2 linked regions of the Rhodopseudomonas palustris HaA2 genome follow. The protein of the gene in region 2 binds, or shares a complex with, the protein of the main gene of each other region. Links are inferred from orthologs where the notes say so. Each region holds a gene or a part of one and is shown on either strand. Other genes may lie near its edges. The genes, in order: accD and accB.

Region 1 (8,957 bases), 2.7 Mb from region 2 along the record:
TCGCCCAGCGCGGCGGCGGCGACGCGGCCACCATCGGCATTATGGCCGCCGTCGAGCCACAGCTCGCAGCCTTGCGGCGCGTCATCGAGCAGTGTGCCCGACGTCAGCCGCTGCATCCGCGCCGGCCATTCCGCGGCGAGCAGCCCGGCCTGATAGGCGGCCTGATCGATGGCGAAGCGCTGCTGCGCGCGCAGCGCCGCGATCGCCAGCCCGGCATTGTCGATCTGATGCCGTCCGAACAGCTTTGGCGCGGTGAGGTCCATCAGGCCGCGCTCGTCCTGATAGGCGAGGCGGCCGTGTTCGAGTTCGACATGCCAGTGCTGGCCGCGCGCGTGCAGCGGCGCGCGCAGCCGCTTGGCCTCGCGCTCGATCACCACCATCGCGTCGTCGGGTTGCTCGGCAACGATCACCGGCGCGTCGCGGCGGATGATGCCGGCCTTTTGGGCGGCGATCTCGGCGAGCGTCGGCCCGAGAAATTCGGTGTGATCGATCCCGATCGGCGTCAGCACGCAGGCGAGCGGATGCGCGATCACATTGGTGGCGTCGAGCCGGCCGCCGAGGCCGACTTCGAGCAGGACCACGTCGGCGGGATGCTGCGCGAACAGATACAACGCCGCGGCAGTCTCGATCTCGAACAGCGTGATCGGCGCGCCGTCATTGACCCGCTCGCAATGCGAAAGCGCGTCGGCCAGCTCTTCGTCGCTCACCAGCACGCCACCGCCCGGCCGCCCCAGCCGGATGGTCTCGTTGACGCGCACCAGATGCGGCGAAGTGTAGGCGTGGACGCAGAGGCCCGCGGCTTCGAGAATGGCGCGGAGAAAGGCGAGGGTGGAGCCCTTGCCGTTGGTGCCGGCGATATGGATCACCGGCGGCAATCGGCGTTCAGGGTAATCCAGCGCCGCCAGCAGCCGTTCGATTCGGCCGAGCGTCAGATCGATCTGCGCGGGATGCAGTCGCGCCAGGCGCGCGCGGAGGTCGCCGACCGAGGCTGACGGCTTTGGCGTTGTCGCTGCGCTCACGCCTGCGGCGCGGCCGGCGGCGGCGCCGGCTCGGGCGGCGTCGCCACGATCTCGGTCGCGACGGCCTCGATATCCTGGGCATCGTCGTCGACGACGGCCGGCTCTTCGACGGCGGGCAGCGGCGTCTTGGTCAGGATCCGGCACAGCCGCGCCAGCGTCGGGCGCAGCTCGTGGCGGTGCACCACCATGTCGACCATGCCGTGGTCGCGCAGATATTCGGCGCGCTGGAAGCCGTCCGGCAGCTTCTCGCGGATGGTCTGCTCGATCACCCGGGCGCCGGCGAAGCCGATCAGCGCCCCGGGCTCGGCCAGCTGGATGTCGCCCAGCATCGCGTAGGAGGCGGTGACGCCGCCGGTGGTCGGGTTGGTCAGCACCACGATGTAGGGCAGCCCCGCCTCGCGCAGCAGCTGCACCGCGACGGTGGTGCGCGGCATCTGCATCAGCGACAGGATGCCTTCCTGCATCCGCGCGCCGCCGGAGGCCGCGAACATGATGAAGGGCGCGTGCTTCTCGACCGCGAGCTCGAGGCCGCGGATGATCGCTTCGCCGGCCGCCATGCCGAGCGAGCCGCCCATGAAGTCGAAATCCTGCACGGCGGCGACGACGCCGAGGCCTTCGAGCTTGCCGTAGCCGACCTTCACCGCGTCATGGGCGCCGGTCTTGGCGCGGGCATCCTTGATGCGGTCGACATATTTGCGCTCGTCGCGGAATTTCAGCGGGTCGGCGGTCACTTCCGGCAGCGCTACATCGTACCAGGTCTCGTTGTCGAACACCGACCGCAGCCGCGCCGTCGCGCCCATGCGCATGTGATAGTTCGAGCCGGGAATGACGAACTGGTTCTGCTCGACGTCCTTGTAGAACACCAATTGTCCGGTATCCGGACATTTGATCCAGAGATTCTCCGGCGTTTCGCGCCGCAGGATGTTGCGGATCTTGGGACGGACGACGTTGGTCAGCCAGTTCATGATGGTCTCCGCGTCGCCCCCGGAAGGGCGTCGCCAGGGTCATTGCACTGTCGGGATATGGCGGCGGACAACGGCTCCGTCCAGACCATGGCCCGAATTGATGACTGCCTATTCGGCAGCCTGTTGGGCGCCGCGCACCCCGGCCGCAAGCGAGGCGACCAGATCCGCGACGGCCCCGACGGTCGCCTGAGTGGCGCGATTGTCGGTGTCGAGCGTCTTCTGCAGCGCGTCGATCAGGGCCGATCCGACCACCGCGCCGTCGGCCTGTGCGGCGATCGCGCGCGCCCCCTCGGGGGTGCGGATGCCGAAGCCGACGCAGACCGGCAGGTCGGTGTGGCGCTTGATCCGCGCCACCGCGTCGCCGACCGCGACCGAATCCGCCGAAGCCGAGCCGGTGATGCCGGTGATCGACACGTAATAGACGAAGCCCGAGGTGTTGGCGAGCACCGCCGGCAACCGCTTTTCGTCGGTGGTGGGCGTCGCCAGCCGGATGAAATTCAGCCCGGCCTTCATCGCCGGCAGGCACAGCTCGGCGTCTTCCTCGGGCGGCAGATCGACGATGATCAGCCCGTCGACCCCGGCCGCCTTGGCGTCGGCGAGAAACGCGTCGACGCCGTAGATGTAGATCGGATTGTAGTAGCCCATCAGCACCACTGGCGTAGTGGCGTCGTCCTTGCGGAAGTCGCCCACCAGCTCGAGCGTCTTGTGCAGCGTGGTGCCGCCGTGCAGCGCGCGCAAGCCGGCGGCCTGGATCGCCGGTCCGTCGGCCATCGGGTCGGTGAACGGCATGCCGATCTCGATGATGTCCGCGCCGGCCGTGGGTAGCGCCTTGAGCAGCTGCAGCGAGGTGGCGAGGTCGGGATCGCCCGCCATCACGAAGGTGACGAAGGCCGGGCGGCCTTCGCGCTTGAGCTGGGCGAAGCGGATGTCGATACGCGTAGTCATCAGAACTGGCCCCCGAGATGTTCGGCGACCGAAGCGAGATCCTTGTCGCCGCGGCCCGACATGTTGAGCACCATCACATGATCCTTCGGCAGGGGCGGGGCGAGGTCGCCGACTTTCGCCAGCGCATGGGCCGGCTCCAGCGCCGGGATGATGCCCTCCAGCCGGCAGCACAGCTTGAAGGCGTCGAGCGCCTCGGTGTCGGTGGCGGACATGAACTCGACGCGGCCGACATCGTGCAGCCAGGCGTGTTCCGGGCCGATGCCCGGATAGTCGAGGCCGGCCGAGATCGAATGCGCTTCCTGGATCTGGCCATCGGTGTCCATCAGCAGATAGGTGCGGTTGCCGTGCAGAACGCCGGGCTTGCCGCCGGCGATCGACGCCGCATGCAGCTTGCTGAGGCCGTGGCCCGCGGCCTCGACGCCGTAGATCGCGACGCTGCTATCATCCAGGAAGGGATGAAACAGTCCCATCGCATTGGAGCCGCCGCCGATGCAGGCGATCAGCGAATCCGGCAGCCGGCCTTCGGCTTCCATGATCTGCGCGCGCACTTCCTGGCCGATCACCGCCTGGAAGTCGCGCACCATCATCGGATAGGGGTGCGGGCCGGCGACGGTGCCGATGCAATAGAACGTGTCGTGGACGTTGGTGACCCAGTCGCGCAGCGCCTCGTTCATCGCGTCCTTGAGCGTGGCGGCGCCGGACGTCACCGGGCGGACTTCGGCGCCGAGCGCCTTCATCCGCAGCACGTTGGGCTGCTGCCGGTCGACGTCGACCGCGCCCATATAGACGACGCATTGCAGGCCGAATTTCGCGCACATCGTCGCGGTGGCGACGCCGTGCATGCCGGCGCCGGTTTCGGCGATGATCCGCGGCTTGCCCATCCGCCGCGCCAGCATGATCTGGCCGAGCACGTTGTTCACCTTGTGGGCGCCGGTGTGGTTGAGGTCCTCGCGCTTGAAGTAGATCTTGGCGCCGCCGAAATGCTCGGTCAGCCGCTCGGCGAAATACAGCGGCGACGGCCGGCCGACATAGTGCTTGAGGTAGCCGTCCATCTCGGCGCGGAACGCCGGATCGTCCTTGGCTTCCGCGTAGGCCTTTTCCAGCGCGAGGATCAGCGGCATCAGCGTCTCGGCGACGAAGCGGCCGCCGAAGATGCCGAAATGCCCGCGCTCGTCGGGACCGGATCGAAACGAGTTCGGCAGGATCTGGTTCATGTCAGGTCATCGTCTCTTCGCTGGCGCGCGTGGCGCGGATGAAGCTGCGGATCAATTCGGAATCTTTGACGCCGGGCGCCGTCTCGACGCCGGAGGACACGTCGATGCCGCCGGCGCGCGTCACCCGCAGCGCCTCGGCGACATTGCCGGGCGTGATGCCGCCGGACACCATGTACGGGACCGGCAGTGCGAGGCCGCTCAGCAGCGCCCAGTCGAACGGCACGCCGAGACCGCCGGGGCGGAGCGCGTCCTTCGGCGGCCGCGCGTCGAACAGGATGCGATCGGCTGCGGCGGCGTAAGCGGGCAGCGCCGCCAGATCATCAGCGGTGGCCACCGCCACGGCCTTCATCACCGGCAGCCCGAATGTCTGCCTGATCGCGCGAACCCGCTCGGGGCTTTCCTTGCCGTGAAGTTGCAGCAGATCCGGCGCGAGCGCGTCGACGACGTCGCGCAGCAGCGCGTCGCTGGCGTCGACCGTCAGCGCGACTTTCGCGGCGCGGCTGCCGACCTGGTCGCCGAGTGCGCGCGCGAGGTCGAACCCGACATGACGCGGCGAGGCCGGAAAGAACACGAAGCCGACCATGTCGGCGCCGGCCGCGACCGCCGCTTCGAGCGTGTCGCGGGTCGACAGGCCGCATATTTTGACGACGACGGACATGGGTTCGCGATCGGGGTTCGGCCGGCGACGAGGGGAGCCGGCAACACGACGGTGTTCTACAGCGCCGCGCTGGCCTTGTCGCGCCTGCCGGAGGCGGAACCCTGTTCCAGCAGCAGCATCCGCTTCGGCTCGCTTGGCGTCGGGGCGACGATGCTGGCGCGCAGATTGGCGAGCTGCGTCTTGGCCTCGATGGCTTCGGCCTGATGCCGCCGCGCCGCGCGCCGCCAATGCCGCTGCCGGAACCAGGTAGCGATCCCGCCGGCGATCACGCCCAGGATCGCGACGCCGATGATGAGGACGAACAACGGCATCTGCACGGTGCCCATCGGATCGCTGACATCGAGCGGATCGAACGACACCGAGACGAGATGGCGGTTGGCGACCGCGAAGACGATGAAAATCAGTCCGAGCGGGATCAGCACCAGGGCTGTCAGAAACTTCTGCATGTCGTTCTCGCTCGCCTTGCTCAGCAAACGGGCGTCGCGTTACGCGCCGGTATCAGTGTCGCCGGTCTCGCGGTTCAGCCGTTCGCGCATTTCCTTGCCGGTCTTGAAGAACGGCACGCTTTTCTGGTCGACCGGAACATGCGCGCCGGTCCGCGGATTGCGGCCGGCACGCGCCGGCCGATGCTTCACCGAAAACGCGCCGAAGCCGCGCAACTCGACCCGATCGCCGCGCGCCAGCGCGTCGACGATCTCGTCGAGGATCGCGTTGACGATGTTCTCGACGTCCCGCTGGTAAAGGTGCGGGTTGTGCTCGGCGATACGCTGAACGAGTTCGGATTTGATCATCGAGGGTGTGGTCCGTGCGTGCGGACCGCCATTTCCTTGAAAATACTGTGAACTGTCAAGACGCTAAATCAAATGAGGCGGGCTGGACAAAGTCGTCCGGCGGTGCTCGCACGATGCGGCTCGCGCTCATCCGCCGGGGTCGAAGCCGTGCGACGCCGGCCACCGATCGTCGTCAGCGGGTGCTACCCGGCACCCACAAAGCGAGCATGCCGTCGAGGCCCAGATGCATCGCGCCGGACTGCTCCACCTGTCGGGCGATCACGCCGAGGCCGAGCGCATCGAGCGTGATCGACGCTGCGGCCCGCAGAAATGTCAGGTCGCCGAATTGCGGCGACAGCTTGAAGTCGCGCACCGGCAGGCCGCTCTTGACCCGCTTCTCGGTTTCGAGCCACGCCACCGCGGTCTTCTCGTCGCCGAGCTGATCGATCAGCTTCAGACCCACCGCCTGTCGGCCGGTGAAGACGCGGCCGTCGGCGACGATGCCGAGCTGATCGTCGTCCATGGCGCGGCGCTGCTTCACCAGATCGCGAAACCACGCGTAGGAATCCCGCACCAGCGATTCCAGCGCGGCGCGCGCCTCGGGGCTGGTCGGCTCGAAGCCGTTCGGCGCGGCCTTCAGCGGCGACGACTTCACCTCCTCGACCTTGACGCCGACCGTCTTCATCAGTTCGGAGACGTTCGGATACTGAAACAGCACGCCGATCGAGCCGACCAGCGAACTCTGCTGGGCGATGATGTGATCGGAGGCGAGCGCGGCGATGTAGCCGCCCGACGCCGCCAGGCCTTCGACCACGACCACCATCGGCTTCTTGGCCTTCAGCCGCATCAGCGCGGTGTAGAGTTCTTCCGAGCCGGCGGTGGTGCCGCCCGGCGAATTGATGTGGACGATCACCGCGGCGCTGTTCGACTTCTCCAGCCGCTCCAGCGCCTCGACCCGTTCGGAGTTGCTGCGGATCAGTCCGTCGATCTTGATCCGCGCGATCGAACCGGAGGTCGTGAGCGCGGGGCCCGCCGGCGACACCATCGCGCCGACCGCGATCACGGCGCCGATCGCGACCAGAACCGCGGCGACCCGCCAGAACGTCAGCTTGCGACGAATGCGGCGGCGATCGACGATCACATCGGAATCAAGCGACATGGAGATTCTCCGGCGGAAGACTATTCACGGTTTTCAAAGGGGATCGTTGATTTCCCGTGACGGGAATACATCAATTGCGCCCCAATTTGAAGAAAACAAGGTGCGGGCGACGCGACGATCCGGTTTCCGCGCGAGGCCTTTCCTTCGTCATGGCCGGACCTGTCCCGCATCGACGTCTTTGCGGCGCGGAGTCCGTCAGGTCGTGGGCGTGGTGGTCGGCGATGGCGCGAGACAAACAGAAAGGGCCCCGGCGATGCCGGAGCCCTTGATGCTGTGAGCGGTAAGCCCGAGCTTACTTGTCGCGCTGCTTGAGCGCGGTGCCGAGAATGTCGCCCAGCGTCGCGCCCGAATCGGACGAGCCGTACTGTGCGATGGCTTCCTTCTCTTCCGCGACTTCCAGCGCCTTGATCGACACCTGGACCTTGCGGGCCTTCTTGTCGAACTGGATGACGCGGGCGTCGACCTTCTCACCGACCGCGAAGCGTTCGGCGCGCTGGTCGTTGCGATCGCGGGCCAGCTCCGAGCGCTTGATGAAGGTGGCGAAGTCGGTGCCGACGATCTGTACGTCGATGCCCGATTCCTTCACGTCCAGCACTTCGCAGGTCACGATCGCGCCCTTCTTGACGTCGCCCGGCTCGGCGAAGGGGTCGCCTTCGAGCTGCTTGACGCCGAGCGAGATGCGCTCCTTCTCGACATCGACGTCGAGGACGATGGCCTTGACCATGTCGCCCTTCTTGAAGTTGTCGATCACCTGCTCGCCCGGCTGCTTCCAGTCGAGGTCGGAGAGATGCACCATGCCGTCGACGTCGCCGTCGAGGCCGAGGAACAGGCCGAACTCGGTCTTGTTCTTGACTTCGCCTTCGACGGTCGAGCCGACCGGATACTTCTCGACGAACACTTCCCACGGGTTGCGCATCGTCTGCTTGAGGCCGAGCGAAATCCGGCGCTTGACCGAATCCACTTCGAGCACCTGCACTTCGACTTCCTGCGAAGTCGACACGATCTTGCCGGGGTGCATGTTCTTTTTGGTCCACGACATCTCGGAGACGTGGATCAGGCCTTCGATGCCCGGCTCGAGCTCGACGAACGCGCCGTAGTCGGTGATGTTGGTGACGCGGCCGGTGAAGCGCGCGTTCAGCGGGTACTTCGCCTCGATGCCCTGCCACGGATCGTCCAGCAGCTGCTTCATGCCGAGCGAAATGCGGTGGGTCTCGTGGTTGATCTTGATGATCTTGACCTTGACGGTCTGGCCGATCGTCAGCACTTCGGTCGGGTGGTTGACCCGGCGCCAGGCGATGTCGGTCACGTGCAGCAGGCCGTCGATGCCGCCGAGGTCGACGAACGCACCGTAATCGGTGATGTTCTTGACCACGCCGTCGATCACCTGACCCTCTTCGAGGTTCTGCACCAGCTCCTGGCGCTGCTCGGCGCGGGTCTCTTCGAGAACCGTGCGGCGCGACACCACGATGTTGCCGCGGCGGCGGTCCATCTTCAGAATCTGGAACGGCTGCGAGTTGTTCATCAGCGGCGCGACGTCGCGGATCGGACGGATGTCGACTTGGCTGCGCGGCAGGAACGCCACGGCGCCGTCGAGGTCGACCGTGAAGCCGCCCTTGACCTGGTTGAAGATGACGCCGAACACCTTCTCGTTGCCCTGGAAGGCCTTCTCGAGCTTGCCCCAGCTCTCTTCGCGGCGCGCCTTGTCGCGCGACAGAACGGCTTCGCCGAGCGCATTCTCGATCCGGTCGAGGAACACTTCGACGGTGTCGCCGACCTTCAATTCGCTGTCACGGCCGGGTCCTGCGAATTCACGCAGCGCCACGCGGCCTTCGGTCTTCAGGCCGACATCGATGACGGCCATGTCCTTTTCGATCGCGACGACGATGCCCTTGATGACGGAGCTTTCCTGCAGATTGCCGCCCGCAAAGGACTCGTCGAGCATCGCGGCGAAATCGTCGCGGGTCGGATTGTAAGTATCAGTCGAGGCCATTTGTTCTCCAGATGCGGATGTCGCCGGCAGTTCGGTTGAGGGACGTCTCGCGCGCGCAGTGTCAGGGGTCCGCGAACCTGACGACCGCCCTGCAAATCATTGCGGAGCGGGCCGGCAGCATGCCTGCACGGTCGAGCCGTTGATCCGATGTGATCGGATCGAGAAACTGTCATTCCAAGAAACGCGGGGCGCAGAACGAGAACGACAGGCCTCATTGAGGCCTGGGCGTTGTGCGTT
Region 2 (11,861 bases):
CCTGCCTGCGAAAGCAAAGTCCCTGATGTGATGAGAAGATTCCGCCGCGTTCCCGCAGCGGCGCGCGCGGAACCTGCCCGAGCTCCGGCAAAATGGCAAGGCGGCTTTGGGATAGTGCGGCCGGATTCGTGGCCCGATTTGGCGGGGCGGCCGACTACGCGATGGCCGGCGTCGGCGCGGCGATGTTGGTGCGGCGGAATCGCAGCACCATGCGGGTGCCGGCATGCGCGGGGTCGCGCTCGACGCTGGCGTCGAGCTTGGTCGCCATCGCATTGACGATGCGCTGGCCCATGCCGGTCGAGTGCGGATTGGCCTTGACCGCAAGACCGACGCCGTCATCGGAAATTGCGAGTTCGAGGTCGTCGCCCTGGGCCTTCAGCACCACGTGGATCGGGCCCTTGCCTTCCGGATAGGCGTACTTCACCGCGTTCATCACCAACTCGTTGACGACGATGCCGATCGCGACCGCGCGGTCGGGATCGATCTCGACCGCCTCCGCATCGAGCGTCAGGCGCGACATCCGGTTGCCTTCGGCCGAACGACGCAAATCCTCGAGCAACGCTTCGAGATACTGGTTCAGCATCACGCTCTTGAGGTCGTGCGAGGTGTAGAGCCGGCGGTGGACTTGCGCCACCGCAGCGACGCGGCCCATCGCGTTGGTGAGCGCCGCCTTGACCTCGCTCTCCTTGCTGGACGAAGCCTGCAGATGCAGCAGCGACGCGATGATCTGCAGCGAATTGCCGACCCGGTGGTTGACCTCGCGCAGCAGCATTTCGCGCTCTGCGGCCAGCGCCGCATAGCGATCACGCGAGGCGCGGACTTCGGCTTCGGCGTCGTCGCGGGCCTTGCGGATCACGGCTTGGCGCAGCGCCTGATCGGCGGCGACCTGGAGCAGGGGGACGAAGTCGCCCTGGGTATCTTTCACCAGATAATCCGCGGCGCCGGCCTTCAGCGCGGTCACGGCGATGCTGGAATCCTGCGATGCGGTAACGAAGACCACCGGCGGCGCATCCGGAATGTTCTGGATCTGCTCCAGCGTTTCCAGCCCGTCGAGGCCGGGCATGTACTGATCCAGCGCCACCACGTCGACGCCGCCCTTGCGCAATCGCTCCAGCCCCGCCTCGCCGCTCAGCACGTGCTCGACGCAGAAACCCTGTCGCTTCAGGCCGCGTGAGACCAGGCGCCCGAGCGCCTCGTCGTCGTCGATATACAGCAGAGTCGGCGCAGCAGCAGGAGTCATGGAGCCTCGGTTTGAGGGACCTGGATCACGGAAAAGAACAGGCCGAGCTGACGGATCGCGTTGGCGAAGCTCTCGTAGTTCACCGGCTTGGTGATGTAGACGTTGCAGCCGAGCTCGTAGCAACGCTTGATTTCCTGCGCGTCGTCGGTGGTGGTCAACACCACGACGGGCGTGCATTTGAGATGATCGTTTTCCTTGACGCGCCGGAGAATATCGATGCCGCTGGTGTCGGGGAGGTTGAGATCGAGCAGCACCAGGAGCGCGCGATTCTGATGCTCGATGCCCGAGCCGTCGGCCCCGAACAGGTAGTTCAGCGCGGCTGTACCGGACGTGAACGGAACGATCTCGTTGTTGACGCCGGACCGGCGAATATTGCGCTCGATCAGGCGCGCGTGGCCCTCGTCGTCCTCGATCATGATGATGGTGACTGGGTTACTCATGAGCGGGGTTCCCGTTTGGTGGCCGTGGTCCATTTCATCGGCAAGGTGATGGTGAAGGTCGAGCCCTCGCCGAGCGCCGAGGACACCGACATGGTTCCACCCAGGCGGCGCACGAGCGCGCGAACATGAGCGAGCCCGATCCCCTGACCCGGCCTGTCCTGTGTACCGGCACGGCGGAAAAGATCAAAGATTCTCTGATGGTCCTTGGGATCGATCCCCCGTCCGTTGTCGGCGATCTCGAAGATCGCGAAGCCGAGCTTCTGGCGACCGCGGATCCGGATGTCTCCGGGGACACCGTTCCTGAGATATTTCAGAGCGTTGTCGATGAGATTCGAAAAGATCTGTTCGAGCGCGAGGCGGTCGCTGACGATTTCCGGCAACGGCTCGATGCGGATCTCGGCGTTGGCCTCGGCGGCCTGATGCGCCACCGTCGAGACGATGTTCTCGATCAGCTCCCGGGTGTCGATCGAAACCGGCTGGAACTGACGGCGGCCTTCGCGCGTGAGGTTGAGGATCGCGCTGATCAGCCGGTCCATCTTGCCGATCGACGATTTGATGAAGGCGAGTGCCTCGGTGAAGTCCTCCGACAATTGTTGGTCGGCCGGCTGCAGCTCCGGCTCGCCGTCGCTGTCGGCCTTCTCCGGCATCTGCTTGTCGGCGACTTCGCGGCTCAGCGTGGCGATGCGGCGAAAGATGTCGCTGCGCAGTTCTTCGAGCTCGCTGGTGAATCCCATGATGTTCACCAGCGGCGAGCGCAAATCGTGGCTCACGATATAGGCGAAGCGCTGGATCTCTTCGTTGGCCTCGCGCAGGTCGGCGGTGCGCTCGGACACGGTGCTCTCGAGGTTGAGATTGTTCTCGCGTAGCAGCGCTTCGGCGTCGTCACGGGCGCGCGCGGAGCGCCGCACCAGGAAGATCGAGAGCCCGGCCAGCACCAGCACCAGGCCGGAGCCGGTGGTGGTGACGATCGACGCCAGAGACTGGCTGCGATCGGCCGCCGCCGTCCGCATCACGAATAGCTTGTTTTCTTCGGCCCGCATCGCCGCCATGAAGTTGGCGAACTGGTTCATGGCCTCACGGCCGCTTTCGGCGCGCACGATGCGCCGAGCTTCCTCGGCGCGGTCCGCCTGCGCGAGCGCGATCAGTTCCCTGAACCGCTCGATCCTCGCCTGTGCGATGACGATGCTCTTGTCGACCAACCCGCGCTGCACCGGATTGTCGGCTACCCGCTGCTGCAGGCGTTGCAGCATCGGCACCACCTGGCCGGAGGAATTCTCGAACTCTTCGACGAATTCAGGCTGACTCGTCAGCAGAAAGCCTCGCTCCGCGCTTTCGGCACGGCGCATCTGCAGCTGGGCGAGGGAAATCTGGTTCTCGACTTCGAGCGTGTGGGCGACCCAGGCGCTGTCCTCCCGGGCTTTCTGCAACAGAAACACCGAGGCGACGCTGATCAGAACCAGCACGGCAAAAGACAGCGACAGCAACGTGATCTGGATGAAAGCGCGTCGCCGCGTGGATTCCGGCGTCACCGCGCGGTCTCCGACCATTTGAAACAAAGCAAGAACAATCCCCGCAAGGCGGCCAAATCTGCAGCCACGCTAACGCGGGAGCCGGAACTTGGTTCCACGCCCGACGCAAATATTCTTCAGCGGCCCTCGAGGGCGACGCCGGCGAGATACTGCTCCAGCCAGTGGATATGATAATCGCCGTCGATGATCCCCGGTTCCCGCACCAGTGCGCGGAACAGCGGCAGTGTGGTCTCGATGCCGTCGACCACCATCTCGTCCAGCGCCCGCCGCAGCCGCATCAGGCACTCGCCGCGGGTCTTGCCGTGGACGATCAGCTTGCCGACAAGCGAGTCGTAATAAGGCGGGATGGTGTAGCCTTGGAAGACTGCGGAATCGATCCGGACGCCGAGGCCGCCGGGTGGATGATAACGCGCGATCTTGCCCGGCGACGGCCGGAAGCTCACCGGATTCTCGGCGTTGATCCGGCACTCGATGGCGTGGCCGTTGAGCACGATCTCGTCCTGCGACACCGGCAGGTCGCCGCCGGCGGCGATCCGGATCTGCTCCAGCACCAGATCGATCCCGGTGATCATCTCCGTGACCGGATGCTCGACCTGGATCCGGGTGTTCATCTCGATGAAGTAGAATTCGCCGTCCTCGTAGAGGAATTCGATGGTGCCGACGCCGACATAGCTCATGTCCTGCATCGCCTTGGCGCAGATGCCGCCGATCCGGGCGCGGGCTTCCGCGCTGATCACCGGGGAGGGGCTCTCTTCCCAGACCTTCTGGTGCCGCCGCTGCAGCGAGCAGTCACGCTCGCCGAGATGGATCGCGCCGCCGCGGCCGTCACCCAGCACCTGGATTTCGATGTGGCGCGGCTTCTGCAGATACTTCTCCAGATAGACCGAGGCGTCGCCGAAGGCGGCCTTGGCCTCGTTGCCCGCGGTCGAGATCGCCATCGACAGGTCTTCGGCGGTGTGCGCGACCTTCATGCCGCGGCCACCGCCGCCGGCGGCGGCCTTGACCAGCACCGGAAAGCCGATCTCCCTGGCGATCGACATCGCGTCGTCGTCCGGGCCGACCGCGCCGTCCGAGCCCGGCACCACGGGGATGCCCAGGCGCCTGGCGGTCTTCTTCGCCTCGATCTTGTCGCCCATCAGCCGGATGTGCTCGGCCTTGGGGCCGATGAAATGCAGATTGTGGTCGGCGAGAATCTCGGCGAAACGGGCATTCTCGGATAGAAATCCATAGCCCGGATGCACCGCGTCGGCGCCGGTGATCTCGCAGGCCGCCAGCAGCGCCGGGATGTTGAGATAGCTGTCCTTGGACGGCGGCGGGCCGATACAGACGCTTTCGTCCGCGAGCCGGACATGCATCGCGTCCGCGTCGGCGGTCGAATGCACGGCGACCGTGGCAATGCCCAGTTCCTTGCACGCACGCAGAACCCGCAGAGCGATCTCGCCGCGATTGGCTATGAGAATTTTATCGAACATCGGGGCCACCGGATTGAGAGGCGAATTGCAAATGGCGAGTGGCGAATGGGGGGCGGATGGCGTTGCGATGCAGCTCTATTCGCCACTCGCCATTCGCGACTCGCTATTCGACCACCACCAGCGGCTCGCCGAACTCGACCGGTTGGCCGTCCTCGACGAGGATCTGGGTGACGGTGCCGGCCCGCGGCGACGGGATCTGGTTCATGGTCTTCATCGCCTCGATGATGAACAGCGTCTCGCCGGCGGACACCCGGGAGCCGACCTCGATGAACGGCTTGGCGCCGGGCTCGGGTGCCCAATACACGGTGCCGACCATCGGCGAGGGCACCACGCCAGGATGCTTGGCGATGTCGATCGCCGCGGTCTCGATCGCAGTGATCGCGCCTCCTGCGGCGGACGTCGGGGCGTAGCCCATCGGCACCGAGGCGGCGATGCTGACGTTGCGGGCGACGCGGACGCGAAGCCCGGCGCGCTCGATCTCGATCTCGGTGAGGTTGGTCTCGTCGAGCAGCAGCGCGAGATCGCGGATCAGCGTGCTGTCGTCGATCGCCGCCTTGTCCTCGGTTGCGGCGTCCTTCGGCTTGGCGGCGGTCTTGGTGTCAGGCTGGCGGGCCATGTTTCGATCCAGATGTCTTGAGTGAGTGGGGCGGGTCCGGCCTCGGGTCAGGCCTTGGCGCTGGTACCGATTTTCGCGGCGAGGCCGAGGATGGCCAGCCGGTAGCCGTCGATGCCGAAGCCGCACAGGCTGGCAAAGGCGGCCTTCGCGATGAAGGAATGATGGCGGAAGCTGTCGCGGGCGAAGACGTTGGAGACGTGGACTTCCACCGCCGGGATCTGCACGCCGACGAGCGCGTCATGCAGCGCCACCGAGGTGTGGGTGTAGCCGCCGGCGTTGAGCACAATTCCCACCGCCTGCTCGTCGCGCGCCTGGTGGATCCAGTCGATCAACTCGCCCTCGTGGTTGGACTGCCGGCAAACGGCTGAAAGACCACAACTGGCAGCGGTCTCGGTGCACAATCGTTCGACGTCGGCCAGCGTCGCGTGGCCGTAAATCGCCGGCTCCCGGGTCCCGAGCAGATTCAAGTTCGGGCCATTGAGCACGTAAATCGTTTGAGGCATCCGACTTTCCGGCAATGTCAGCGAAGGTCTCCGGCGGACGCGCCGTCGGGCCGAAATCCGGCGCTGCAGCACCGGTCCGGGCAAAATTCACTTGATTGTCGGCGTTATAGGTAACCTCACGGCTGAGGGGAAGCCTGAACACGGTCCAGCGGAGCCTGAATCGGGTGATGCTTTGGACGAGCATGCCGAGGCAAGCGCCGGGAAGTGCTTGCGATCCGTTTGCAGAGGGCTCCGCGAGAGCGGTTGTGGGTGGCTGATCGGCACACAGATAATGCCGTCTGCTCGTCCCGATTTCGCATCTTCGCTTGCGGGCGGCGATCCGATCGGCGGGGTTCGCGTGGAACAATCGCAGGGCGAGATCATTTCATTGAAAGACCAGCGCCGATCCGGCAGCCGCGACCAAACTTGACGAGCGTTGTCGCGGTTTTGTTTTGGCATCCGGAAACGGGAGGCGTAGTCTCCGAAATGACGATCCGGCGCGTCTCCGACGCGCCGATGCGCACGATGCCCCACCGCCCGAGCAACATGCCCGCGGTCGGACGCGCCTGATATCAGGCATGTGTCTTGAATGAAGAAGACGCTTAAACGGGAGGCACTATGGCCCGCTATACTGTGCGATTCATGAAGGACATCCTCGGCGAGAACGGCCGGCAGGCCGAGATTTGCCAGAGCTCCCTGGAGATCGAGGCGGCGAACAGCCGCGACGCGACCGAGATCGCCAAAGAAAAATTCTGTCAGATGGAGCGGCTGAAGGAATGGTCGCTCCATGCCGACCGTGTCCATGTCGCAGAGGCCGATTTTCCGTCGTAGACGACCGGACTCGACACGATGGCCGCAACACCGCCTGCGCAAGATCGCCGTGAGGCGGCGACCTCGGGAGTTCCCAATCAGCGACGTCGTCGGGTCGCCCGCGGATCCCGCAGGGCTCAGCACTTCTCCTTGCCGCAGCGGGCGAGCGCCACCTTCTGGCGCAGCGTGTCGAGGCCGACTGCGCCGACCACCACCTGCTTGCCGATCACGTAGCTCGGCGTGCCGTTCATGCCCATCGCTTCGGCGAGCTTGAAGCTCTCCTCGATGGTGGCGCGGACTTCCGGGCTCGCCATGTCCTTCTCGAGCCGGGCCATGTCGAAGCCGGCCTCCTTGGCGGCCGCCATCGCGCGGGCCTTGTCGGCCTGACCGCGGCCGCCCATCAGCTTCTGGTGGAAGTCGAGATACTTCTTACCATCGGGAGTCTGCATCCGCACCGCGATCGCAACCTGCGCCGCCTCGACCGAGGGCGGGCCGAGCACCGGAAATTCCTTCAGCACGATCTTGAGCTTGGGATCTTCCTTCATCAGCGCGATCATGTCGGTCATCGCGCGCTTGCAGTAGCCGCAATTGTAATCGAAGAATTCGACGAAGGTGACGTCGCCGTCCTTGTTGCCGAGCGTGATGCCGCGCGGCGAATTGAAGATCGCTTCGGCGTTGTCCTTGATCGCGGCCTGGTGCTTTTCGGCCGCGGCGTTGGCCTGCCGCTTGCCCAATTCGTCGGACGCTTCTTCCAGCACCTCGGGGTGAGACACCAGATAGTCCTTGATGATCTGTTCGATCTGGCTGCGCTGCTCGTCGGAGAATTTCTGCGCCGCGGCGGCAACTGGCGCGCCGACCAACAAGAGCGCGAGCAGGGCGGCGGCAAACGGACGGAACGACGGCATGGGCAATCCCTTCAGGGCAGAAATCGGACACGATCGGCGCACGGATTCGTGTGCTTCATAGCGCTTTTCCCGCCCAAATACGCGCAATTTGTGAACACGTGTCGGTCAGGCGCGCCGAAAACCCGCCGGCCGCGATGCGGCGGCGGCGGTGGCGATCGGGGCCGGCGCCGGCGTTCGTCGTCACGACCGCCGGCGCCGTCTGACTGTGGGGTGCCGCGGGCTACTTGACGGTGGTCAGGCGCAGATAGGGACGCGGCGCATCCCAGCCCTGGGGGAATGCCTTCACGGCGTCTTCGCCCTGCAGCGACAGCGGGATGATCACCTTGTCGCCTGGGCGCCAGTCGGCCGGCGCGGCGACGGTGTACTTGTCGGCCATCTGCAGCGCATCGATCACGCGCAGGATCTCGTCGAAGTTGCGCCCGACATTCATCGGGTAGGTCATGGTCAGGCGGACTTTCTTGTTCGGATCGATGATGAACACCGAACGCACCGCCGCGGTGTTGCTCTGGTTCGGGTGGATCATGTCGTAGAGCTTGGCGACCTTCAGCTCCTTGTCGGCGACGATCGGGAATTGCAGATCGGTCTGCTGGGTGTCGTTGACGTCCGCGATCCATTTGAGGTGCTCGTCGACGGTGTCGGTCGACAGCCCGATCGGCTTGACGTTGCGGGCGGCGAACTGTTGCGCGAGCTTCGAGGTTCTGCCCATCTCGGTGGTGCAGACCGGCGTGAAGTCGGCGGGATGGCTGAAGAAGAAGACCCAGGAATCGCCGATGAAGTCGTGAAACGAAATCGGCCCCTGGGTGGTGTCGGCGGTGAAATCGGGCGCGGTGTCGCCGATGTGGAGAGACATTGATCGAACTCCTGTGTGCCTATGAAATGAGCAAGCCCGCGCGCGGCGCGGGGAAGCCCGACAGTAGCGACGCTTTTTGGCACCGTGAAAGCGGGAACGGCTCGAGCCGTATCGAGGCGGCGCGGTGCGCGATCACCACTTCATTATAGCGAACGATCGCGCACCGTGGTCAGTGCTTTCAACGCAGATCAACCACGCATTTCGACTACGGGCAGGGGCGAGCCCGGCCGTCGTTGCCGATATAGGTCATGGTCGCCGGGTTGAACGAGCGGTAGCGCTGCGCGCAGTAGCCGATCGCATCGCGGCGGCGGGACTCTTCCGCGGCACTTGCCGCGATCGCGCCGCCGATGATCGCGGCGCCGATGCCGAGCCCGATCGCTGCGCCGGCATTGCCGCCGCCACCCCAGCCACGTCCACGCCCACCACCGCGTCCTCCGCCACGTCCGCGGCCGCGCTGTGCGTGGGCCGGCGTCACGCTCGCCGTCATCGCCAAGCCCGTGGTCGCGATCATGCCGAAGCCGTACATCGTCAGCAGCATGACGCCCGCCAACGCGCGCGTGATCAGCTTGCGCGCAGTGCCGCCGTCTTGCGTCCTCGATTTCATCATGGATGTCTCTCCCTCTTTTGGTCGCCGCGCGACTCTAGGCGCGAGGGCGCAGCATGGCAAACATCGAGACACTTTGTCGCCGCGATGTATTTGACATGGCCCAGACTGCGCCCGTGCGCGGCCGATGCTGCGTGTGATCCGCAATCACACGCAGTGCGCTATTTGGATGTTGATTTCGCTTCGACGATATCGTCCGCCTTGACCCAGCCCGGCGAGCCGACCGGGAAGCGGGTCTTGGCGCGCGCCGCGAGTGCGCGCGCGGTCTTGTTGTCGCCGCGCAGAAAGGCCGCCTGGGCCGACGCGAGATCGGCTTCGGCGTAGTCGCCCTTGCGGCCATAGGCCATCGCGAGTTGGCTGTAGCCGAGCGGCGCTTCAGCCTCGCGCGACAGCGCCGACTTCAGAATCCGGATCGCCTCTTCGGTCGAGGCGGCGCTGCCCGAGGCCACCAGCGCCTGGCCGAGCAGCATCTCGATCAGCGGGGCGCTGCGGCTGAGCGACAACGCCTTGCGCAGTGGCGCGATCGCTTCCTGCGGCCGACCGCCCTCGAGCAGCGCCTGGCCGCGCAACTCGTAGAAATAGGGATTGTTCGGCTCGGCCTGAATCAGGCCGTCGATCTGGGCCAGCGCCGAGCGCGGATCGCCGTGCAGATAGGTCGAGATGGCGCGGGCGTAGCGCGCGGGCAGGCTGGTGTTCGACGACGGATAGCGCCGGTAAACGGTGTCGGGACGCTCCATGAAGCCGGACGTCTTGGCACGCATCATGTCGTGGCGGAGCTGCAGTGCGGCGTCGTCCTTCTTGTCCCAATTCGGGCTGGAGCGCGCCAGCTCTTCCAGCGCGCGGACGCGTTCGGCCGGCATCGGATGCGACTGCGCATAAGGATCGGCGCCGCGCGCGGCGAACAGGCTCTCGTCGGTGAAACGACGGAACGTTTCGTACATGCCCTTCGCCGACTGGCCGGTGGCGTCGAGAAATTTCACTGCGGCCTTGTCGGCGTTCTCTTCCTGCTGCCGCTGATAGGACAGCAGATTGCGCCGGATCAATTCCTGCGGCGCCGAGATCGCGGCCGCACCGATATTGCCGGCGCCGCTGTTCGGGCCGGCCTTGGAGCCCGCCACCATCGCGCCGACGCCGAGCAGCATCGCCACGATCATCTGCGTCTGTGCTTGCGCGAGCTGGGTGCGGAGCTTGGACAGATGGCCGCCGGCGAGATGGCCGGTCTCGTGCGCCAGCACGCCGATCAACTGGTTCGGGGTTTGCGACTGCATCAGCGCACCGTAATTGACGAAGATGCGGCGGCCGTCGGCGACGAAGGCGTTGAAATTCGGATCGTTGATGATGGCGATCTGGATGTTCTGCTTTTCGAGGCCGGCGACGCGCAGGATCGGTCGCGTATAGTCGCGCAGCAGATTCTCGATCTCGGTGTCGCGCAGCAGCGGCGGCCCCTTCGGCTGCGGCGCCTGCGCGAGGCCGGGAACCGGGGCGAGCGCCAGCGCGGCGGCGCTCAGGATCGCCACCAGCCGCGACGCCTGCGCGCAGGCCTTCCGGCGCAATCCTCCGGGCAGAGTTTCAATCATCACATTGGGCATTGGCCGAGGTTCGAATAACGGATATCCCCTGATCAGCCCAGCAATACGGCAGCAGCGCGACGCCGCCGGGTTTCGCCGAACCGAACCGCGCGGGAGTAGCAGATTTCAATGCGCGATGCGACCACGACAGCCGCGGCGATTCGATCGTTGACAGCGTCCGCCCGGAGCGATGTGCCGCCCTTCATGGTGATGGACGTGATGGCGGCCGCGGAACGGATCGAGGCCGCCGGCGGTCACGTCATCCACATGGAGGTCGGTCAGCCGTGGGCGTCGGCACCACGCACGGCGCTCGCCGCCGCGCATCAGGCGCTGGAGCAGGGCCGCATCGACTACACGTCGGCGCTCGGCATTCCCTCGCTGCGCGCGCGGATCGCGCGGCACTATCGCGACGTCTACGGCGCCGACGTCGATCCGGACCGCATCGTCGTCACCACCGGGTCCTCCGGCGCCTTCATCCTGTCGTTCCTGGCGCTGTTCGAACCCGGCGATCGGGTCGCGGTGACGGTGCCCGGCTATCCGCCGTATCGCCACATCCTCACTGCGCTCGGCTGCGAGCCGGTGCTGATCGAGACCCACAGCGAGACGCGACATGCGTTGACCGGCGAGGCGCTGCTCGCCGCCCATCGCAAGGCGCCGCTGAAGGGCGTGCTGGTCGCCAGCCCGGCGAATCCGACCGGCACGATGATGACGCGTGCCGCGCTGACCGAACTGATCGCCGTCGCCGAGAGCGAGGGCATCCGGTTCATTTCCGACGAAATCTATCACGGCCTCGACTACGCATTCCCGGCGGTGACCGCGGCCGAGCTGTCGCCGAATGCCGTCGTGATCAATTCGTTCTCGAAGTACTTCTGCATGACCGGCTGGCGGGTCGGCTGGATGGTGCTGCCCGAGCCGCTGGTGCGGCCGGTCGAACGTCTGCAGCAGAATCTGGCGATCTCGGTGCCGACGCTGTCGCAGATCGCGGCCGAAGCGGCGTTCGAGGGCGGTGCCGAGATGGAGGCGGTGAAACGCGGCTACGAGGAGAACCGCAAAATCCTGATCACCGGTTTGCCGCAAGCGGGCCTGACGGATTTCCTGCCGGCCGACGGCGCGTTCTATCTCTACGCGGACGTCTCGAAATTCACCTCCGACAGTTTCGTCTTCACCAAGCGGATGCTGGCGGAAGCGCATGTCGCAGCCACCCCCGGGACCGATTTCGATCCGGTGCGTGGCATGAATTTCGTCCGTTTGTCCTATGCCCGCTCGGCCGACGATATGCGCGAAGCCGTGCGCCGGATTGCGGCCTGGCTCGCGTAAATCCGGCAATGTGACGGTGGAATGCAGA

Evidence for each region.
Region 1: the proteins of accB (region 2) and accD are in contact, whole or in part, in a solved structure (PDB 8UXZ), measured with the Escherichia coli proteins. The link is inferred for Rhodopseudomonas palustris HaA2 from one-to-one orthologs.

Annotation. Positions count from the first base shown.
Region 1 is NC_007778.1:717,471-726,427, forward strand. What follows is about bases 1-2,939. They hold accD (acetyl-CoA carboxylase, carboxyltransferase subunit beta), read right to left. Parts: upstream 1,985-2,939; coding sequence 1,016-1,984; downstream 1-1,015. Other genes in these bases: RPB_RS03215 (bifunctional folylpolyglutamate synthase/dihydrofolate synthase), read right to left, coding at 1-1,019; trpA (tryptophan synthase subunit alpha), read right to left, coding at 2,093-2,929; trpB (tryptophan synthase subunit beta), read right to left, coding at 2,929-2,939. Also shown: more of trpB, read right to left, coding at 2,940-4,143; RPB_RS03235 (phosphoribosylanthranilate isomerase), read right to left, coding at 4,145-4,801; RPB_RS03240 (lipopolysaccharide assembly protein LapA domain-containing protein), read right to left, coding at 4,858-5,247; RPB_RS03245 (integration host factor subunit beta), read right to left, coding at 5,287-5,592; signal peptide peptidase SppA, read right to left, coding at 5,765-6,730; rpsA (30S ribosomal protein S1), read right to left, coding at 7,023-8,720.
Region 2 is NC_007778.1:3,435,128-3,446,988, reverse strand. Bases 3,542-6,409 are described here. They hold accB (acetyl-CoA carboxylase biotin carboxyl carrier protein), read right to left. Parts: upstream 5,298-6,409; coding sequence 4,785-5,297; downstream 3,542-4,784. Other genes in these bases: RPB_RS15210 (hypothetical protein), read left to right, coding at 6,398-6,409; aroQ (type II 3-dehydroquinate dehydratase), read right to left, coding at 5,345-5,800; accC (acetyl-CoA carboxylase biotin carboxylase subunit), read right to left, coding at 3,542-4,681. In the rest of the region: RPB_RS15240 (response regulator), read right to left, coding at 155-1,240; RPB_RS15235 (response regulator), read right to left, coding at 1,237-1,680; RPB_RS15230 (sensor histidine kinase), read right to left, coding at 1,677-3,209; more of accC, read right to left, coding at 3,326-3,541; more of RPB_RS15210, read left to right, coding at 6,410-6,610; RPB_RS15205 (DsbA family protein), read right to left, coding at 6,727-7,494; RPB_RS15200 (peroxiredoxin), read right to left, coding at 7,715-8,344; RPB_RS15195 (BA14K family protein), read right to left, coding at 8,550-8,951; RPB_RS15190 (M48 family metalloprotease), read right to left, coding at 9,110-10,525; RPB_RS15185 (pyridoxal phosphate-dependent aminotransferase), read left to right, coding at 10,646-11,833. UniProt on the Escherichia coli protein: This protein is a component of the acetyl coenzyme A carboxylase complex; first, biotin carboxylase catalyzes the carboxylation of the carrier protein and then the transcarboxylase transfers the carboxyl group to form malonyl-CoA.